DNA from 2 places in the Paenibacillus sp. PK4536 genome. Region 1 is predicted to be linked to the other one. Evidence: a T-box and tRNA genes for the amino acid it is inferred to sense, from the RefSeq annotation. Region 1 holds a T-box; the other holds one or more tRNA genes.

Region 1 (10,719 bases):
CGCAAAACGCCTGCTATTCGTAGCATGGTAAGAGAAACCATATTGCATAAAAGTGATTTTATTCAACCTGTTTTTGTTACGTATGGTACGAATGTAAAAGAAGAAATTTCGTCCATGCCTGGCGTATATAATTTTTCATTAGATACGATGCAAGCTGAAATTCAAGAAATAGTGGATCTGGGTATTCCAGCAGTATTAATATTTGCAGTCCCTGAAGTAAAAGATAGTGTAGGTACAGGTGCTTATGCTCAAGATGGTCTGGTACAACAAGCGACTCGTTGGATCAAAGCAAATTACCCGAACCTATTAGTGATTGCAGACACGTGTTTATGTGAATTTACAGATCATGGACATTGCGGTGTTGTACATGCACATGAATGTGATGGTCATATTGAAGCAGAAGTGGATAACGATGAATCATTAGCATTGTTGGTAAAAACAGCAGTATCCCAAGCGGAAGCAGGCGCAGATATTATTGCTCCTTCCAATATGATGGATGGATTTGTGTATGCGATTCGTGAAGGCTTAGATGCAGCAGGATATAAAGATATTCCGATCATGTCGTATGCAGTTAAATATGCGTCAGCATTCTACGGTCCATTCCGTGAAGCTGCTCAATCGGCACCACAATTTGGTGATCGCAAATCATATCAAATGGACCCTGCTAATGTGCGTGAAGCACTGCGTGAAGCAGAAAGTGATGTTGCTGAAGGCGCAGATATGTTGATGGTCAAACCATCTCTTGCTTATATGGACGTATTGCGTGCAGTGCGTGAGAACTTTGATCTTCCTTTGGTTGCTTATAATGTAAGTGGTGAATATGCAATGGTCAAAGCCGCTGCACAAAACGGATGGATTAATGAACGCGGGATCGTAACTGAAATGATGCTTGGCTTCAAACGTGCAGGAGCAGATATGATTATTACTTATTTCTCCAAAGACGTTGTGCGCTGGTTACGTGAAGAACAATAATTCAGCTAAAAATAAATAAATTGATGGAGGTATTTGCTCATGGAATCTACTCATTCTGTTCGTCGTGATGAACGTTCACGAGAAGCTTTTGAAGAAGCAAAACAATATATTCCGGGAGGCGTAAATAGTCCTGTTCGTGCATTCAAAACAGTAGGATTGACTCCAATTTATGCAGAACGTGGTGAAGGTTCACGCCTATATGATATTGATGGTAATGTATTTATTGATTATATCGGTTCTTGGGGACCCCTCATTATGGGGCATGCGCATCCTGATGTGGTACGTGCGCTACAAGAAACAGCGATCAAAGGAACAAGCTTTGGTGCACCGACTGAATTAGAAACGAAAATGGCGAAGCTTGTCGTAGAACGTGTTCCTTCTATGGATATTGTTCGTATGGTTAACTCGGGAACAGAAGCGACGATGAGTGTGATTCGTCTCGCTCGTGGCTATACCAAGCGTAACAAGATTTTGAAATTTGAAGGTTCATATCATGGTCATTCTGATAGTCTATTGATCAAAGCAGGTTCTGGTGTAGCGACATTAGGTTTGCCGGATAGTCCGGGTGTCCCTGAATCAGTAGCTACCAATACAATTACCGTTCCTTATAATGACCTTGAATCGTTGCGTTTGGCTTTTGAACGCTTTGGTGAAGAGATTGCTTGTATTATTGTAGAACCTGTTGCTGGTAATATGGGTGTTGTTCCACCACAACCTGGATTTTTACAAGGATTACGTGATATTACAACTCAATATGGTAGTCTGCTTATTTTTGATGAAGTGATGACTGGTTTCCGTGTCGATCTGAATTGTGCACAAGGACGTTATGGTGTAACCCCAGACTTAACATGTCTAGGTAAAGTCATTGGTGGTGGCTTACCTGTAGGTGCGTACGGTGGTAAACGTGAGATTATGGAGCAAGTTGCTCCAACAGGACCTATTTATCAAGCAGGAACATTAAGCGGTAATCCATTAGCGATGGCAGCAGGGTATACAACATTGAGTCTGTTAACACCAGCAGTCTATGAGCGTTTAGAAAATATCTCTGCTCGTTTGCAAGCAGGTTTTGAAAAGAATGCGGCTGAGTTTGGTATTCCGTTGACTGTTAATCGTGTAGGTTCGATGGTTTGTCCATTCTTTACAGCAGGACCGGTTACTGATTATGAGTCTGCCAAAGCAAGTGATATGGATGTGTTCAAGCGTTACTTTGGAGCCATGTTAGATCGTGGAATCAGTGTAGCTCCATCTCCATTTGAAGGTATGTTTGTATCGGGTGTTCATAGTGACGAAGATATTGAACAGACGATAGCAGCTCATTATGAAGTGATGAAGTCTTTGCAATCATGATCAATGCATCTAATGCTGTATCTGATCACAAGTCACCTTCTATTCTTGCTGAATGTTCGGTAAGAGATGGAGAATGGTTAGAAATCACACCGCATAATGATCTTCTACAAGCAGGAGGCAATGCCAGACATAAAGCAGTTATGCAGTGGTTAGAAGAAGTGTCGGTTCCAGTTAAATTAAGCGGTAGACTTCATTCCAAAGGTGAAGTGAAAATAGACGGAGCCCATATCCGGCTTCGCCTATTTCCACCGATGGATTATGGATTTGATCCTCGGCCGCATGATCGTGTCAAAGTACTGTATGAAGATGATTATGTTCTGGTGATGCATAAGCCAGCTGGCATGAATGTTCATCCTTCTGAAGCTTCTGACCCAACGATTACTTTAGCACATGCCGTCGCTGATCATTATCAAAAAACGAATCAGAAGTGTGCTGTTCGTCATGTCCATCGTTTAGATGAAGATACAACAGGACCTGTATTATATGCTAAAAATGAATTTGCTTTATCGAAGTTAGATGAGCAGATGCGTTGTAAAACGATTGATCGCAAATATATCGCGATTGTGCAAGGCAAAGTAAGTGATGGATTAACGGTGATTGATCAACCAATCGGTAAAGATCGCCATCACAAACAGCGCCGCCGTGTTTCTCCTACAGGGCAAGAAGCGATCACTCATGTTGAGAAAATATACGGTTCAGCTCGAGCAAGTCTTGTTCGTTTAACCTTAGAAACAGGACGAACCCATCAGATTCGTGTGCATATGAGTGATGCTGGACATACGTTGATAGGTGATGTCCTTTATGGAGGCAGTCAGGAATTTTACCGACAGGCGCTTCATGGAGAACAGTTGACCTTTGAACACCCATTTACAGAGCAAACGATGACTGTAAATGATCCATTACCTGAAGATATGACCGAATTAGTCGATCAATTAGGTATACCTCGTCCTTAAGTCAGCTCTATGACAGGTTTTTTATTGACTTTGATACTAGCAACAGGTATGATTTGGAGTAAATATTGATTTATTCATGATCTCAATAACCTTGAACGGGAATAGTAGACAATATCGTCCTCAAGAGAGTAGAACTGCTGCGCTGAAAGGTTCTATAGGATACGGTATATCGAAGTCGCCTGGGAGTTGTTTATTTGAATATAAAGTGGAGGATTATTCTAACACTATATATAGAATAGACCGGTAGCAGCCGTTATCTGCCTCGGAGTGTCGTTCATGGGCTTTTTTATACATGGGCGAAACAAAGGTGGTACCGCGAGAGCTAAGTCCTTTCGTCCTTTGAGACGAAGGGCTTTTTTTATTGAGAATTTTAGCAAAATGACTACAAATATGGGGGGTATTTACTATGGCAGATACGAATGAGAATCAAGCAACAACTTCAATGCCGACCACGTATGATCCTAAATCGGCAGAACGTAAATGGTATGATTATTGGATGGAAAATGACTTTTTCAAAGCAGGGCAACGTCCTGATGCTAAGCCGTACACCATTGTTATTCCACCTCCTAACGTAACAGGTATGCTTCATATTGGACATGCTCTGGATTTTACATTACAAGATATTATGACACGTACCAAACGTATGCAGGGCTTCGATGCACTCTGGCTTCCTGGAGCAGACCATGCAGGGATAGCGACACAGACCAAAGTGGAGCAGAATCTACGTGCAGAGGGTATTACTCGTCATGACTTGGGTCGTGAGAAATTTGTAGAAAAAGTATGGGAATGGAAAGATAAATACGCAGCTAACATTCATGAGCAATGGGCGAAAATGGGCTTTTCTCTCGATTATTCACGTGAACGTTTTACATTGGATGAAGGTTTGTCCAAAGCCGTTCGTGAAGTATTTGTAAAGTTGTACAACAAAGGTCTCATTTATCGTGGAAAATACATTATTAACTGGGACCCTGAAGCACGTACAGCTCTATCCGATATCGAAGTAGAATACAAAGAAGTGAACGGACACCTTTATCATTTACAATATCCACTTCAAGATGGTAGTGGACATATTGTTGTAGCAACGACTCGACCAGAGACAATGCTTGGTGATACAGCTGTAGCAGTTCATCCCAAAGACGAACGTTACAAAGATATGATTGGCAAAATGATAGTCTTGCCAATTACCGGACGTGAAATTCCGATTATTGCTGATGATTATGTTGACCGTGAATTTGGTAGTGGTGCTGTAAAAATTACACCTGCCCATGATCCGAATGACTTCGAAATGGGACATCGTCATGATTTGCCTCAGATCGTAGTGATGGATGAGACAGGCACCATGAATGAAAATGCAGCTCAATATGAAGGCTTAGATCGTAGCGATTGCCGCAAACAAATCGTTAAAGATTTGGAAGCAGCAGGCGTATTGATTAAGATTGAAGATCATGTACACCAAGTAGGACATAGTGAGCGTACAGGTGCTGTTGTAGAACCGTATTTGTCTACTCAATGGTTCGTTAAAATGAAACCACTTGCTGATGTTGCGATTCAAGCGCAAAAACAAGGTGAAGGTGTCAACTTTGTACCGGATCGTTTTGAAAAAACATATTTGAACTGGATCGAAAATGTGCGTGACTGGTGTATCTCCCGTCAATTATGGTGGGGACATCGTATTCCAGCATGGCATTGTGATGAAACAGGCGAGATTATCGTAGCTACAGAAGACCCAAGCCATTTGCCTGAACATGCAGGTAAAACATTACGTCAAGACGAAGATGTATTGGATACTTGGTTTAGCTCTGCTTTATGGCCTTTCTCTACATTGGGATGGCCGGATGAAACCGAAGATTTGAAACGTTATTATCCTACAGATTTATTGGTAACTGGATATGATATCATTTACTTCTGGGTATCACGTATGATCTTTACAGCACTTGAATTTACAGATCAAATTCCATTCAAAGATGTATTGATGCATGGTCTAGTACGTGCAGCTGATGGACAGAAAATGTCCAAGTCATTGGGTAATGGTATTGATCCACTTGAAGTGATTGAACAGTACGGTACAGACGCGATGCGTTATATGCTTTCAACAAGCAGTACACCGGGACAAGATTTACGTTTCCGTCTCGAACGTGTAGAACAAGCACGTAACTTTGCAAATAAAATCTGGAATGCTTCCCGTTTTGTATTGATGAATATGGAAGGTTTCCGTTATGAAGATATTGACTTGAGTGGGGAACTGAGTACAGCAGATCGCTGGATTTTACATCGTATGAACGAGACTGCACGTGATATTACACGTCTAATCGATTCTTATGAATTTGGTGAAACCGGTCGCTTATTATACAACTTTATCTGGGATGATCTATGTGACTGGTATATCGAAATTGCTAAGTTGTCCTTGTATGGTGAAGATGCAGTAGCGAAGAAAACAACGCAATCGGTATTGGCTTATGTATTGGATCGTACATTGCGTATGATTCATCCATTTATGCCATTTATTTCAGAAGATATCTGGCAACATTTGCCGCATGAAGGCAACACGATTACACTTGCGGCTTGGCCTGAATTTGATCCTGCTTTGGAAAATGCAACCGCACAAGAAGAAATGAACCTGTTGATGGATCTGATCCGTGCTGTTCGTAATATCCGTGCAGAAGTAAATGTACCGATGAGCAAAAAAATAGAATTGATGGTTAAAGCCAAAGATCAAAAAACACTCGATATTATCCAGTCTAACGAAGGATATATTCGTCGTTTCAGCAATACTTCTGAGTACCAGTCGGGTCTTGATCTCGCTGTACCAGACAAAGCGATGACAGCGATCATTACAGGAGCAGAATTGTATTTACCACTTGCAGGATTGCTAGATATTGGTCAAGAAATCGCTCGTTTGGAAAAAGAAGTGGCTACACTGACTTCTGAAGTAGAACGTGTTGACAAAAAGCTAGCTAATCAAGGATTTGTAGCTAAAGCACCTGCTAAAGTGATCGAAGAAGAACGTGCTAAACAAGCAGATTATTCGGAAAAACGTGAAAAAGTTCTTGCCCGTATTGAAGAGTTGAAAGGGTAAGGTGAAGAAGATGGAACATGGAACATCGGAGGGGCAACAAGCCCCTTTTCATACCTATGAACAAGCGGTGGAATGGATTAATGGTCTAATTCCTTTTGGTATTCGTCCGGGATTATCTCGTATTGAAGGACTTATGGAATTATTGAATAATCCTCATCGTAAGCTTAAATTTGTACATGTTGCAGGAACCAATGGTAAAGGAAGCACTTGTGCCTTTTTGACAAGTGTTTTATTGGAGTGCGGTTATGATGTAGGTACATTTACATCACCTTATATCACCAAATTCACAAATCGTTTTCAATATAACGGTGTAGATATTCCTGAAGAGACGTTATGCCGTCTAGCTAATCGTTTGTATCCTTTAGTGGAGCAAATGGCGACAACAGATCTAGGATCACCAACGATGTTTGAAGTCTCAACTGCGCTTGCGATTTTATATTATGCAGAAGAGTGTTATCCCGATGTTGTTATCTGGGAGACAGGTCTTGGCGGGCGATTAGATGTTACCAATATCGTACATCCTATACTGTCAGTCATTACGAACGTAGGCTATGACCATACAGATATTCTAGGAGATACCTTAGAGCAGATTGCTAGTGAAAAAGCAGGCATTATTAAACCAGGTGTTCCCGTAGTCAGTAGTGTCGATCAGCCAGAAGTGATTGAAGTGCTACGTGCTAAAGCGAGAGCTTGTAAATCTACGCTTTACCTCGTTGGTGATCAATACACAGCAGAGCGTATATCTGGTGATGAAGAAGAGCAAGTTTTCCGTTATAAAGGTCTTTTCCGTGAGTTAGATATTACGATTTCGATGCAAGGAGAGCATCAATGTGCTAATGCAGGTGTAGCGATGATGGCGCTGGAAATACTGCGTCAATATTCTGCTTTTGTATTAGATGATGAGCGATTGCTCGAGGGATTTAAGCATACGTTCTGGGCAGGACGGTTAGAGAAAATGCCGGGTGAGCCAACGATTGTATTAGATGGAGCGCATAATCCTGAAGGGGCTGCTATGCTTGTCAAAAGTGTACCGCAGACGTATCATTACAAGAAGCTTCATATGCTTGTAGGAATGTTAGAAAACAAGCACCATGAGCCTGTATTTAGACATCTGTTATCTATTGCAGATACAATTATTTTGACAGAACCTGATTTTCGACGCAAAATGGATGCAGATCAATTAGCAACATTAGTGGCGAAATTACAACAAGAAATGAACAGAACAGAAGTCAATGTTATAGTGGAGCGTGACTGGCGGCAAGGTATTCAGTTGCTTCAATCACGAACAGAACGGGAAGATCTAGGGGTCGTAACCGGAACACTGTATTTAATTTCGGATGTAAGAGCGACTCTTTTGCATCAAACCGATTCTGAAAAGGGCTGGTGAGTCAGATGAATAAGACAGAACATGTACATTTTATCGGGATTGGTGGGTACGGTATGAGTGCCATCGCCCGTGTTATGCTAGAAATGGGATATAAAGTAACAGGCTCCGATATGGCAATGAGCGCGCTAGCAGCAAAATTGCAACAAAAAGGAGCAATGATTCATATAGGTCATGCAACAGAGCAAGTTCATGGTGCAGAGCTAGTTGTTTATTCTACAGCTCTATCTGATGATAATGCTGAATGGGTAGAAGCGAAGCGTCTAAATATTCCAGTTATCCATCGTTCTGAAATGCTAGCAAGATTGCTGAATGAACGTAAAGGGGTAGCTGTAGCTGGTGCTCATGGTAAAACAACCACTTCTTCGATGATCGCTCTAGTGATGGAAGAATGTGGTACAGATCCAACGTATATTATCGGTGGTGAAATTGTTAATTTAGGTACGAATGCCAAAGCAGGTAAAGGTGATTATGTCGTTGCTGAAGCCGACGAAAGCGATGGAACTTTTTTGCAATACCATCCTGCAATTGCGGTAGTAACAAATATTGAAGCTGATCACCTTGAAAATTATGATGGAGACTTTGCGAACCTTAAAGCGGCTTATGTGCAATTTTTGAGTCAATTGCAACCGGGTGGTAAAGCTATCGTCTGTGGCGATGATGAGAATATTCGTGAGATTATACCTAATATTCAAGGCACAACAATTACGTATGGTGTAGAAGCAAACAACGATTACACAGCGACCGATATTCAGCCGGGTGATCGCAAAATCTCGTTTACGATGCAATATCAAGGATCAGATCTAGGTAAGATTGAATTGTCTGTTCCGGGACTGCATAATGTATATAATGCGATGGGAACTGTAATCGCCTGTTTAGAAGCGGGAATTTCATTTACAGCGATTGCAGCAGCAATCGTTCATTTCCATGGTGCCAAACGTCGTTTCCAAGTCGTTGGTGATGCGAATGATATTCTAATCGTAGATGATTATGCACATCATCCTACAGAGATCGAAGCAACAATTGTAGCGGCTCAAGCTACAGGCAAACGTGTTATTGCTGTTTTTCAACCTCAACGTTATTCACGTACCTTCTTTTTACTGGATGCATTTAGTCGTGCATTTACAGGAGCCGATGAAGTGATTATTGCTGATATTTATTCGCCAGCAGGGGAAAAGCAGATTGAAGGAATTAACTCTGCACGTCTTGTCGAATTGATTAAGCAAAACAGTAATGCTGGAGCACGCTATATTGCACAAAAAGAAGATATTATTTCAGACTTATCTACTCGTATTCAACCCGGCGATCTTGTGATCACAATGGGTGCAGGCGATATATGGAAAGTCGCAGAAGCACTGGCTACTGATTTACAAGCTACGGAGAAAATAGAGTAATTTGATCAAAAAGGCTGTCTCCGGACAGTCTTTTTAACTGGAATCATAACAAAAAGTTTGCGAAATGAAGGCGATAAGTTACAAAAAATTGTTACTTTCATTTTTGTTTGTATTGATGTAGGAATACACGTATAATGATGAAGTGTCAAATTAAAGGCAGGAGAAATAAGAATGAAAAAGAATGCAGGTATGCTTATTTTATTTTTATTGCTAGGCTGGTTTATTGGCACATGGGTGGCCACTTTACTTGAACCTGTAGCGATGGTATCTTTTCTGACTCGATCGACAACGATCGATTGGGAGCCGAGCGCTAATTTAGACATGATTCGTTATCATCTCGATATTCATTTTAAAGTGAGTTTACTTAGTTTGATCGGTATTGTTGCTAGTATTTGGGCATATCGCAAACTATAAAGATTAAATCTGACTTTTAAAAAAAGGAGAGGACCTTTCGATGAACAGAGAATCTACACGTCGCCTGATTTTGGCGTCCGCTTCTCCAAGGAGAAAGGAATTAATGACCTCTTTACAACTGGAATTTGAAGTGTTACCCAGTGATACAGATGAATCGGTACCTGAACACTGGTCACCAGAACAAATGGTCAAAGAGCTCGCACTGCGCAAAGCAGTTGCTGTCCAACATAATCATACAGCCCAAGTAACTAATGCTGTCATTATAGGAAGCGATACAATCGTTGTTTTGGATGAACGTGTATTTGGTAAGCCACGTGATGATAATGAAGCTGTAGAGATGTTAGATGCTCTACAAGGAAGAAGTCATTATGTATACACAGGTGTGGCTTGTATCGATACGTTTACAGGTGTAATTCGTGTGGAATACCGGCGAACTCTTGTACATATGAAGCCACTCACCCCTTCCAAAATTCAATCATACGTACTTAGCGGTGAACCTGCTGACAAAGCGGGGGCTTATGCTATTCAAGGTCTAGGTTCTGTGTTGATCGATAAAATAGAAGGCTGTTACTTTACAGTCGTCGGATTGCCTGTATCACTTTTGAGCGATATGTTGGAACAATTTGGTGTGCAGATTATTTGAATCTGTCGTGGAGAAGAGGAACATATTAATGGAGGCGCCACAGTACCTTTTACGTGATGTTCCGCAGGAAGAAAGACCCCGGGAACGGATGATGAATTACGGTGCAGAGGCGCTTAGTCATGCAGAATTACTAGCGATTCTACTACGCACTGGCACCAAAGATGAATCGGTAGTTCATTTGGCAAATCGCATTATGCGTCAAGTAGGTAGCATAAGGCAACTGGTTGATCTAAGCATCGAAGAATTAACAGAGATCAAGGGAATCGGCACAGCCAAAGCGATTCAGATCAAAGCAGGCATTGAACTAGGCAGACGTATCACTCGTACAGGCAAAGAAGAAGTCAAAGCTATTCGTAGCCCTCGTGATGCAGCTGATTTACTGATTGAACAATTACGTTATCTTCAAAAAGAACATTTTGTATGTCTGTTTCTGAACACGAAAAATCATATTATCTCCCAAGAAACACTGTCGATGGGTAGTTTAAATGCGTCTATTGTACATCCGCGCGAAGTTTTTCGAGCGGCGATCAAATGTA
Region 2 (10,719 bases), 1.3 Mb from region 1:
GAGCACTGATTGGATGCGGGGCCCGCAAGGGTTACCAAGTTCAGTCAAACTCCGAATGCCACAGACTTTATTCCGGGAGTCAGACAGTGAGTGCTAAGATCCATTGTCGAAAGGGAAACAGCCCAGACCATCAGCTAAGGTCCCCAAGTGTGTGTTAAGTGGGAAAGGATGTGAAGTTGCACAGACAACCAGGATGTTGGCTTAGAAGCAGCCACCATTGAAAGAGTGCGTAATAGCTCACTGGTCGAGTGACTTTGCGCCGAAAATGTAACGGGGCTAAACACACCACCGAAGCTATGGCTTGATACTTTGTATCAGGGGTAGGGGAGCGTTGAATGAAGATTGAAGGTGTACCGCAAGGAGCGCTGGACCTCATTCAAGTGAGAATGCCGGTATGAGTAACGAAAAGATCAGTGAGAATCTGATCCGCCGAAAACCCAAGGATTCCTGAGGAAGGCTCGTCCTCTCAGGGTAAGTCGGGACCTAAGGCGAGGCCGAAAGGCGTAGTCGACGGACAACAGGTTGAAATTCCTGTACCACCGAAAGCCGTTATGAGCAATGGGATGACGCAGGAGGATAGTGACGCGGACTGATGGATGTCCGTTCAAGCAGTGAGGCTGATATGTAGGCAAATCCGCATACCCTAAGGCCAGGCTGTGATGAGGAGCGAAAATTGTAGTAGCGAAGGTCATGATTTCACACTGCCAAGAAAAGTCTCTAGCCAGGAAGCAGGTGCCCGTACCGTAAACCGACACAGGTGGGTGAGAAGAGAATTCTAAGGCGCGCGGAAGAACTCTCGTTAAGGAACTCGGCAAAATGACCCCGTAACTTCGGGAGAAGGGGTGCCCCGGTAGTGTGAATAGCACGAGGGGGCCGCAGTGAAAAGGCCCAAGCGACTGTTTAGCAAAAACACAGGTCTGTGCGAAGCCGCAAGGCGAAGTATACGGGCTGACGCCTGCCCGGTGCTGGAAGGTTAAGGGGAGTGGTTAGCGCAAGCGAAGCTATGAACCGAAGCCCCAGTAAACGGCGGCCGTAACTATAACGGTCCTAAGGTAGCGAAATTCCTTGTCAGGTAAATTCTGACCCGCACGAATGGCGTAACGATTTGGGCGCTGTCTCAACGAGAGATCCGGTGAAATTTTAATACCTGTGAAGATGCAGGTTACCCGCGACAAGACGGAAAGACCCCATGGAGCTTTACTGCAACTTGATATTGAACTGGGGTGCGATTTGTACAGGATAGGTGGGAGCCGTAGAAACCGGAGCGCAAGCTTCGGTTGAGGCGCCGTTGGGATACCACCCTGATCGCATTTGAGTTCTAACCTCGTACCGTGATCCGGTACAGGGACCGTGTCAGGTGGGCAGTTTGACTGGGGCGGTCGCCTCCTAAAGTGTAACGGAGGCGCCCTAAGGTTCCCTCAGAATGGTTGGAAATCATTCGAAGAGTGTAAAGGCATAAGGGAGCTTGACTGCGAGACAGACACGTCGAGCAGGGACGAAAGTCGGGCTTAGTGATCCGGTGGTACCGCATGGAAGGGCCATCGCTCAACGGATAAAAGCTACCCTGGGGATAACAGGCTTATCTCCCCCAAGAGTCCACATCGACGGGGAGGTTTGGCACCTCGATGTCGGCTCATCGCATCCTGGGGCTGAAGTAGGTCCCAAGGGTTGGGCTGTTCGCCCATTAAAGCGGTACGCGAGCTGGGTTCAGAACGTCGTGAGACAGTTCGGTCCCTATCTGTCGTGGGCGTAGGAAATTTGAGAGGAGCTGTCCTTAGTACGAGAGGACCGGGATGGACGCACCGCTGGTGTACCAGTTGTTCCGCCAGGAGCATCGCTGGGTAGCTACGTGCGGAAGGGATAAGCGCTGAAAGCATCTAAGCGTGAAGCCCCCCTCAAGATGAGATTTCCCAGTATGTAAGACCCCTTGTAGACGACGAGGTTGATAGGTTGGGGGTGGAAGTGCCGCAAGGCATGGAGCTGACCAATACTAATCGGTCGAGGGCTTATCCAAAATCTACAAACGCGATGTTTCAGTTTTCGGATTCAGTTTTCAGGGAGCAACTAACCTGTCTGTATATGATTTAACATGGAGAGATACCCAAGTGGCTATAAGGGGACCCTCTGCTAAGGGGTTAGACTGCGTTAGCGGTGCGAGGGTTCGAATCCCTCTCTCTCCGCCACTAGATCTTATGTTAAATAAGAATAGTGGACAGCATATCATGAAAGACTAGTTTTTAAATGTGGCGGTGTAGCTCAGCTGGCTAGAGCGTACGGTTCATACCCGTGAGGTCGGGGGTTCGATTCCCTTCGCCGCTACCATACATATCCCTGGAGATTTAGCTCAGCTGGGAGAGCATCTGCCTTACAAGCAGAGGGTCGGCGGTTCGATCCCGTCAATCTCCACCACCATATGCCGGTGTAGCTCAGTTGGTAGAGCAACTGACTTGTAATCAGTAGGTCGGGGGTTCAAATCCTCTCGCCGGCACCATTTTTATTTCAAAAAGTTATATAACCCTGGAACCGTGGTGTAGGGGTTAACATGCCTGCCTGTCACGCAGGAGATCGCGGGTTCAAATCCCGTCGGTTCCGCCATTTTTTTAATTAAATAAAATATATAATGAATATGTTATGGCTCGGTAGCTCAGTCGGTAGAGCAGAGGACTGAAAATCCTCGTGTCGGCGGTTCGATTCCGTCCCGAGCCACCATTTTTTGTATTCATTATGGAGGCTTAGCGAAGTGGCCAAACGCAGCAGACTGTAAATCTGTTCTCTCCGAGTTCGGTGGTTCGAATCCATCAGCCTCCACCAGTTTTATTTACTTTAAACTTAATATGAGTCATTAGCTCAGTCGGTAGAGCACCTGACTTTTAATCAGGGTGTCGAAGGTTCGAGCCCTTCATGACTCATCATATTAAAAAGCATCTTGCTAATCAGCAGGGTGCTTTTTGTTTTGTCTGCTTTTTTGTATAATTTGATGGAGTAGTCTTATTATGTTGATTTTTTATCTATATAATAAGTAGCCATCAATGTATGATTCTAGCTATGGAAGGAATTTATGATATGAACTGGAGTACATTAAAAGAACATATTGAATCAATCATAGATTACCGTATTGAAGAACAGTCTGTGGCTGTGAAAGATTGGGAATCAGATACGTATCGAGCGGGTCGAGAAGAAAGTGGATGGATCGCTGTGAAGCAAGATCTTGCTATAGTTACGTTATGGCAGATTCAACCGAAAGCTATTTCTTTAAATGCTTCTAGTACTTCCAAAGATTCAGAAGAGTCACTAGATAGTGATCATCAATATGTTATCCGTAAGCTTAGATCATTGTTAGAGTTATTGTTGCCTGCATTTACAGCATCTATGGCTACAGCAAGTCAGCCTTCTTCATTGTCTATTCGTGAACAAGGGATACAACAGCTAAGTGCTTGGATGACAGAGCAGCTAGATATGGGGCAGTCAAAAGCGATTATTCCGGATGGGTATCTTCTGAAAGAAAGATTAACCAGTTCGATGATTCCTTTTTTATTAATTGCGGATAGTCTTCAGACGGGTGTGCTTACAACCAAAGAATTAGAGAAGCTATTATATAGTTATTTTGGTGGAGAAGTATTATTATTGCCATTATCCCCAAATGAATGGTTTATCCTCACAAATCGTGAACTGATTGAAGATAGTTCTGATTTAAAACAAAGTCATGGTCGTGACTCTGATATAGAAGTAGAAGATACGGAAGAAGATGTACTGATGGATTTTTCATTAGGATTGTATGAATTGATTGCTAGTGAATGGGTAGGTATATTTCATATTGGTGTATCCAAGCCGATTGTTCCTAGTGAACGATTACTGGCTGAAGTCTCTCTATTGAAAGAAACAGTCACTCTAGGTAGACTTTTTCATGTTAAAGATCATATTCATCTTCCCTGGGAACTGTCTTTGGAGCGTCTATTGTACCGGATTCCTGATGAAGACCGTGCAGAGTTTGTAGCTAGAGCAGATCAATATTCAGATATGCTGGCTGATGAAGAGACAGTGGCTACGTTGGAGACTTTTTTCAAAATGGACTGTAATGTTAGTGAGACGGCAAAGCAATTGTATATTCATCGTAATACATTATTGTACCGTTTGGACAAAATTAAGCAGGAGACGGAATTGGATGTACGGCGGTTTGAAGACGCTGTTTTGATGAAGTTAACACTGCTATTGTATAAAGTGACAAAAAGCTGATGATTTTTTTGTATAGTTTGTCGATAGATGTCTTGGCGTGATTAGGGTAAGATAATAATAGAAAAAGAAATCGGTTACATAGGCGATCGTTATCACCTTCGCAGCCGTAATTCATAGCTGATTTTACTATTGAAATGAAGTTATAACTTATCGAAAAGATGTTGTAAACTCTACTCGATATTACAAATCAGACTACGGATTGATCAAGGACATATGCTCTATGATGTAACGTTATTACACTTTTAATTACAAAATGACATTCATATTCCAGGGAGGCTATTATTATGGCAGGCGTACGCTTAGAACACATTTTCAAGAAATATCCGGGTTCTGACAAAGCAACAGTTATCGACGTTAATTTGGATATCAAGGATAAAGAGTTCCTAGTACTGGTTGGACCTTCAGGTTGTGGTAAATCTACAACTCTTCGTATGATTGCTGGTCTGGAAGAAATTTCAGAAGGTAAATTGTACATTGGCGATCGCGTTGTTAACGACGTAGCTCCAAAAGACCGCGATATCGCGATGGTATTCCAATCTTACGCTTTGTACCCACATATGGATGTATATTCTAATATGGCGTTTGGTTTGAAATTGCGTAAAGTGAAAAAAGACGAAATCGAAAAACGTGTACGTGAAGCAGCTAAAATTCTCGATATCGAGCATTTGCTAGATCGTAAACCAAAAGCACTTTCTGGTGGTCAACGTCAGCGTGTTGCTTTGGGACGTGCGATTGTCCGTGATCCTCAAGTCTTCTTGATGGATGAGCCTCTTTCTAACTTGGATGCTAAACTTCGTGGTCAGATGCGTGCTGAGATTACTAAACTAGCTAAACGTCTTCAAACGACTGTTATCTATGTAACGCATGATCAGATCGAAGCAATGACAATGGGTGATCGTATCGTTGTTATGAAAGATGGTATTATTCAACAAGCAGCTTCTCCAGAAGAATTGTACAATCACCCACGTAATATGTTCGTAGCGGGCTTTATTGGTTCTCCTACAATGAACTTTATCCGTGGTACATTGTCCGAAAAATCAGGCGGTCTAACATTCAGCGCTGCTGGTGTTGAGCTTGCTATCCCTGGTGGTAAAGCACAAATCTTGAAAGACCAAGGATTCACAGGTAAAGAAGTGATTCTGGGTGTTCGTCCAGAAGATATTCATGAAGAGCCTGTATTCTTAGAAGCTTCTCCAGCGACTGCTTTTACAGCTAAAGTAGACGTATCTGAGAACTTGGGTCATGAAATGTTGCTATACTTGAGCGGTGTAGGTACAGATACTGTTGTTGCTCGTGTTGATGGTCGTTCCACTACTCGTGATAACGCTACAGCAACTATGGCTATTGATATGAACAAAGTTCATATTTTTGATACAGAATCTCAAGATAACTTGTTCTACACAGATCCTTCTTAATCCGTTACATCATATAACGTAAGAAGTTCTGATTGAACATTCGATAAAAGACTTACTATTCTGGTTTCGATCAGAAGGGTAAGTCTTTTTTTATGATAAAATGCGCATATCGGATAATGAACATGTAGTAGAGTTAGACGTGTAAACAATCTATAGATTTGTAAGTGAATCTGCCAATATAATTGATTTAACTAGCATTTTCTATTACGATGAGTACATTGGACATATTATGTACAGTGCGGAAAAGGATGGTTTGTGAAAAATCTATCTTTTTGGCGATGATCGTTTGGCTTTGGATTATGAATCACATAGAATACACCATACAGGATAAGCAACCTACTTAGAGAAAGGAAGAACAGAATGGCCAAACATGTGAAAGTTTCAGAATTGGTACAAATGTTCCAGCTTGAAGTTGTATCTGGAGGACTTGGCTTAAAACGAAATATTATGGTAGATGACTTGAACCGACCAGGATTAGAAATGGCAGGGTATTTTGAATATTATCCGACAGAACGTGTACAAATTCTAGGTAGAACCGAGCTTGCGTTTTTCAAAATGTTAACTCATGAAGAAAAAGCAGATCGTATGAAACGCCTTTGTAATGATGAGACACCTTGTCTTGTAATTACACGTGGACTTGAAGTACCTGAAGAGTTGATTGCGAGCAGTGAAGAGCATAATGTTCCTGTCTTACGTAGCAATCTGGCGACAACGATTTTATCCAGCCGTATTACAGGTTTTTTGGAGAAAAAATTAGCACCAACGGCTACGATTCATGGTGTATTGGTAGACCTTTATGGTGTAGGAATGCTGATTACAGGTAGTAGTGGTATTGGTAAAAGTGAAACAGCTCTAGAACTCGTCAAACGTGGACATCGTCTGATTGCCGATGATGCGGTAGAAATCCGTCAAACTTCGGATAATCAGCTTCATGGTACAGCTCCTGAATTGATTCGCCACCTACTTGAAATTCGTGGAGTCGGTATTATCAACGTGATGACTTTGTTCGGTGCAGGTGCGATTCGTAACAACAAACGAATTACTCTGGTCGTGCGCTTAGAAGCATGGCAACAAGAAAAACAGTATGATCGTATCGGATTGGATGAAGAAACGACACGTATTATTGATACAGATGTACCTTTAGTAACGATTCCAGTACGCCCAGGACGAAATCTAGCTGTTATTATTGAAGTGGCAGCGATGAACTTCCGCTTAAAACGTATGGGTTATAATGCAGCATTGCAATTTACTCATAAATTAACGGAAACGATTGCTGAAGATCTGGATGAACTGGACTAAGGAGAGTGTTACATGGGGACATCATTAATTAACCCGATTGCTTTCTCAATCGGAGCGCTTCAGGTGCACTGGTACGGATTAATTCTAGGTACCGGCGCATTAGTCGGGTTATTGCTATTAATTCGTGAAGGACGTCGATTCGGGATTCCACAAGAATTTTTTATGGATCTGGTACTATTCGGTGTTCCTTCCGCTATTATTGCAGCACGTATCTATTATGTAGCATTTCGCTGGCCGGATTATAGAGATAACTTTTGGGATGTTTTTAAAATTTGGAATGGCGGTATCGCTATATATGGTGCATTAATAGGTTCGATTATTTGTGCGATCATTTATACACGTAAAAAAGGATATAGCTTCTGGCGAATTATGGATTTATGTGCACCTTATTTGCTTGTCGGACAAGCGATTGGGCGTTGGGGGAACTTTGTAAATCAGGAAGCCTATGGTGGCCCTGTAGAAGAATCTTTTTTAAGAGGTAATCTTCATTTGCCTGATTTTATCGTCAATCAGATGAATGTGAATGGCGTGTTCCATCACCCTACCTTTTTGTATGAGTCGATCTGGAACCTTGTTGGTGTAATTGCTTTATGTGTATTACGCCGTCGTGCTTTCGTACGTAGTGGAGAGATCTTCTTCTCGTATCTGATCTGGTATGGAATTGGACGCTTCTTTATTGAAGCACTTCGTACAGATAGTCTTACTTTTGAAGGTCCGCAATGGTTAGTTGCTATTGTAAATGGTCTTTGGACTCCAATGACATGGTTTGGATTCCAACAGGGAGCGATTGAGCCAGGATACGGAAATATCCGAGTATCCCAATTGTTATCGCTTATCTTGATTGTAGCGGCTATTCTGTTAATCATTATTCGTCGTCGTGCAGGTCTATCTAAAGAGCATTATAGTGATCCTATTGTGTCATCTAAAGTAGCTCAACATGAAGTAGACACAGAACACGATAAAGCTACAGGATCTTCTTCAGCACCAACGGTTGATTCATCATCTACTGCTAAAGATAGATATGATCATCCAAAAGAAGATAAGATTCACAATGAACGCAAGGAGTAGTGAATTTATGATTGATACGGTTTTATTAGATTTGGATGGAACGATTGTAGATACCAATGAGTTGATTATTGCTTCGTTTATCAATACGTTGGAAAGTAATGGATTGAATCCATTAACTAGAGAACAGATTATTCCTCATATGGGATTAACTTTGGAACAGCAACTACGTGCTTTTTCAGGTGTGGACGATGTAACTTCTTATGTTACAGCATATCGTGAGTATAGTGCGATTCATCATGATGCGATGGTGGCTCCTTTTCCAGAAGTGAACGAAGTATTAACACGTTTACAAGCAGCAGGGATTAAATTGGGTGTAGTGACAACCAAAATTCGTCCGAATACGCTCAAAGTATTGGAAATGTTTCAATTGGACCAATTTATGCAGGTGATTATTACACAGGATGATGTTGAGCATACCAAGCCTCATCCTCAACCGATTGAACGTGCTATGGAAGCTCTAGGTTCTTCTCCTGAGCGTACACTGATGGTGGGTGATAGTCCTGCCGATTTGCAGTCTGCATCAGCAGCAGGTGTAATGTCAGCGGCTGTTGCCTGGTCGCTTAAAGGTGAGGAAGAGCTGTCCAAGTATCATCCACAGTATATTTTGCACAGCATGAGTGATCTATATGAATTGGTGCTTGGCGATACGGTCGATCGATGAGAAAAACCGAGCGTTTTCCTGTCAAAGAGGGACCTAATGCCTTGCGTCAGATTTATCGCACAGTCAGCCCGTGGAAAGGCGTTCGGAACTTTATATGTATTCAAGCTGCGCGGTATTGTCCAATCTTGGAATGGAAAAATTGGATTTACCGCCACTTGCTACATATGGAAGTCGGCAAAGATACGGCTTTTGGACTGATGGTGATGGTGGATGTATTTTTCCCGGAAAAAATAAAGATTGGGACAAATACGGTAATTGGATACAATGCAACGATTCTTGCTCATGAATATCTAATTCGTGAATATCGCTTAGGGAATGTAGTGATTGGCGATGAAGTGATGATTGGAGCAAATACTACGATTTTGCCAGGTGTTACGATTGGTGATGGTGCAGTCGTTGCTGCTGGATCGGTTGTACATACAGATGTAGCCGCAGGTACATTTGTTGGTGGTAATCCGTTGCGTGTCTTAACTCGTCGCAATCCGGAGAATACGATAAATCTCAAAAATGATGAAGATCTACTGCATTAAATAGCTTTACAAGAGCGTTGTGGTACAAGAGCGCAGCATTTCTGGACTTGTTCGGGAACAGAATAAGTCGAAATATTGCATCATATTGATGTACCATTTTAAAGAATAAGGGGATGCTTTTACATTGAATCAAATAAAGAAGGAACGGCTAACACAGCTTGATTTCTTCCGTGCGATTGCCATTATTGGGGTACTGCATGTTCATTCTACATCGGTGGCAACGACAGAAGCGATGAATACGTCGATTTATTATCTGTTTAATTTTCTAAATATTTTCTTTAAGTATGGAACACCTTCATTTATCTTTTTGAGTAGTTTTGTATTGTTTTATAATTACTATGACAGACCACTTACAGGCAAACTAATCGGGAGCTTTTATAAAAAAAGAATGCTCTATATTTTGTTGCCGTATGTTTTGATATCGGCTTTGTATTTCTGGTATAAGCTTGCTCAGCGTGGTCAATTAGATGATCCCCCACTTCAATTGTTAGGGGATTACTGGTATGCGATCACTCATGGTTCTGCCTATACTCATCTGTATTTTGTATTTATTAGTGTGCAGTTCTATCTTCTATTTCCAATTATGCTTGCTTTGCTGAAAAGTCAGCGTTGGGTAGCACGTTGGGCGATTCCAATCGGGCTTGCTTTGCAGTGGGGATTCGTAATCTGGAATAAGTACGATCTTCATTATGCTACAAAAGGCAGTCTGGCGATTTCATATTTCTCTTACTATATGATGGGTGCATTTGTAGCGATTTATTTCAAACCATTTCGTGCATGGCTCATGAGCAAATGGACAGACATGTCTGAAAGGCAAAGAGTTAGTACGATATTGTTGTGGGGTACTTGGCTAGTTACTGGATTGATCTATGTACAAATCTGGTATAGTGCTCGTATGACCAATGAATGGTTAGATTCGTTAGTCTATGAACTGATGTGGAATGTATATACGATGTTATCTTCATTAGTATTACTTCACTCTGCTTTTATTCTTAATCGGATAGCTCCCAAATGGGTATTAGCGATTATGCGCCGATTAGGAGAATTATCGTTTGCGATTTATTTAGTTCATCCATTTGTATTGGCTTACTATCGTGAAACAAGAGAATTTCTTACATTAGGCACATTAGGTTATTTTATCTGGATCTATGGCGGAATGTTATGTGCATTAATCATTTCAGCCGTCTTCGTACAAATGGTCTTTAGAAGAGTATCGTTCTCATGGGTATTGCTAGGCAGTATTCCAGCTTCATTATCTGGACGACACAAAAACAAAAAACAAGCAAAATCAAATAGTCGTACAACCAAAACAGACGCTGTGAAAAGACCAAGTCCCTAACAGTTGTCATGACATGATTCAGTTGAAGTCTGTATGTGCAAAACCACCTTTAAAGCTAAGGTGGTTTTTTTATTTTCCGGGAAATAATGTGAGATATGATTAGCTAGGATTAGTTAGGTTGATCGTATGGTTAATGATACAATTAGAAATATAAAAATCTGATAAACCCATCTA

Evidence for each region. The T-box of region 1 lies ahead of PO903_RS00190 (valine--tRNA ligase). A T-box ahead of a tRNA ligase gene usually reads a tRNA of that ligase, here a tRNA-Val.
Region 2: it has a tRNA-Val gene. The T-box ahead of PO903_RS00190 (valine--tRNA ligase) is inferred to sense a tRNA for this amino acid. The anticodon was not compared.

What each region holds. Positions count from the first base shown of each region.
Region 1 covers NZ_CP126313.1:24,020-34,738, reverse strand. The annotation lists gene hemB (porphobilinogen synthase) at 1-972, shown strand, start outside; gene hemL (glutamate-1-semialdehyde 2,1-aminomutase) at 1,012-2,319, shown strand; gene PO903_RS00195 (RluA family pseudouridine synthase) at 2,316-3,272, shown strand; T-box leader at 3,355-3,615, shown strand; gene PO903_RS00190 (valine--tRNA ligase) at 3,679-6,348, shown strand; gene PO903_RS00185 (bifunctional folylpolyglutamate synthase/dihydrofolate synthase) at 6,359-7,735, shown strand; gene murC (UDP-N-acetylmuramate--L-alanine ligase) at 7,741-9,126, shown strand; gene PO903_RS00175 (DUF4321 domain-containing protein) at 9,298-9,540, shown strand; gene PO903_RS00170 (Maf family protein) at 9,581-10,183, shown strand; gene radC (RadC family protein) at 10,212-10,719, shown strand, end outside.
Region 2 covers NZ_CP126313.1:1,353,104-1,363,822, forward strand. The annotation lists rRNA gene PO903_RS06220 (23S ribosomal RNA) at 1-2,014, shown strand, start outside; tRNA gene PO903_RS06225 (tRNA-Ser) at 2,092-2,183, shown strand; tRNA gene PO903_RS06230 (tRNA-Met) at 2,246-2,322, shown strand; tRNA gene PO903_RS06235 (tRNA-Val) at 2,334-2,409, shown strand; tRNA gene PO903_RS06240 (tRNA-Thr) at 2,416-2,491, shown strand; tRNA gene PO903_RS06245 (tRNA-Asp) at 2,520-2,595, shown strand; tRNA gene PO903_RS06250 (tRNA-Phe) at 2,634-2,709, shown strand; tRNA gene PO903_RS06255 (tRNA-Tyr) at 2,727-2,811, shown strand; tRNA gene PO903_RS06260 (tRNA-Lys) at 2,837-2,909, shown strand; gene PO903_RS06265 (PucR family transcriptional regulator) at 3,064-4,233, shown strand; gene PO903_RS06270 (ABC transporter ATP-binding protein) at 4,518-5,648, shown strand; gene hprK (HPr(Ser) kinase/phosphatase) at 6,009-6,947, shown strand; gene lgt (prolipoprotein diacylglyceryl transferase) at 6,960-8,015, shown strand; gene ppaX (pyrophosphatase PpaX) at 8,023-8,676, shown strand; gene PO903_RS06290 (acyltransferase) at 8,673-9,206, shown strand; gene PO903_RS06295 (acyltransferase) at 9,331-10,545, shown strand.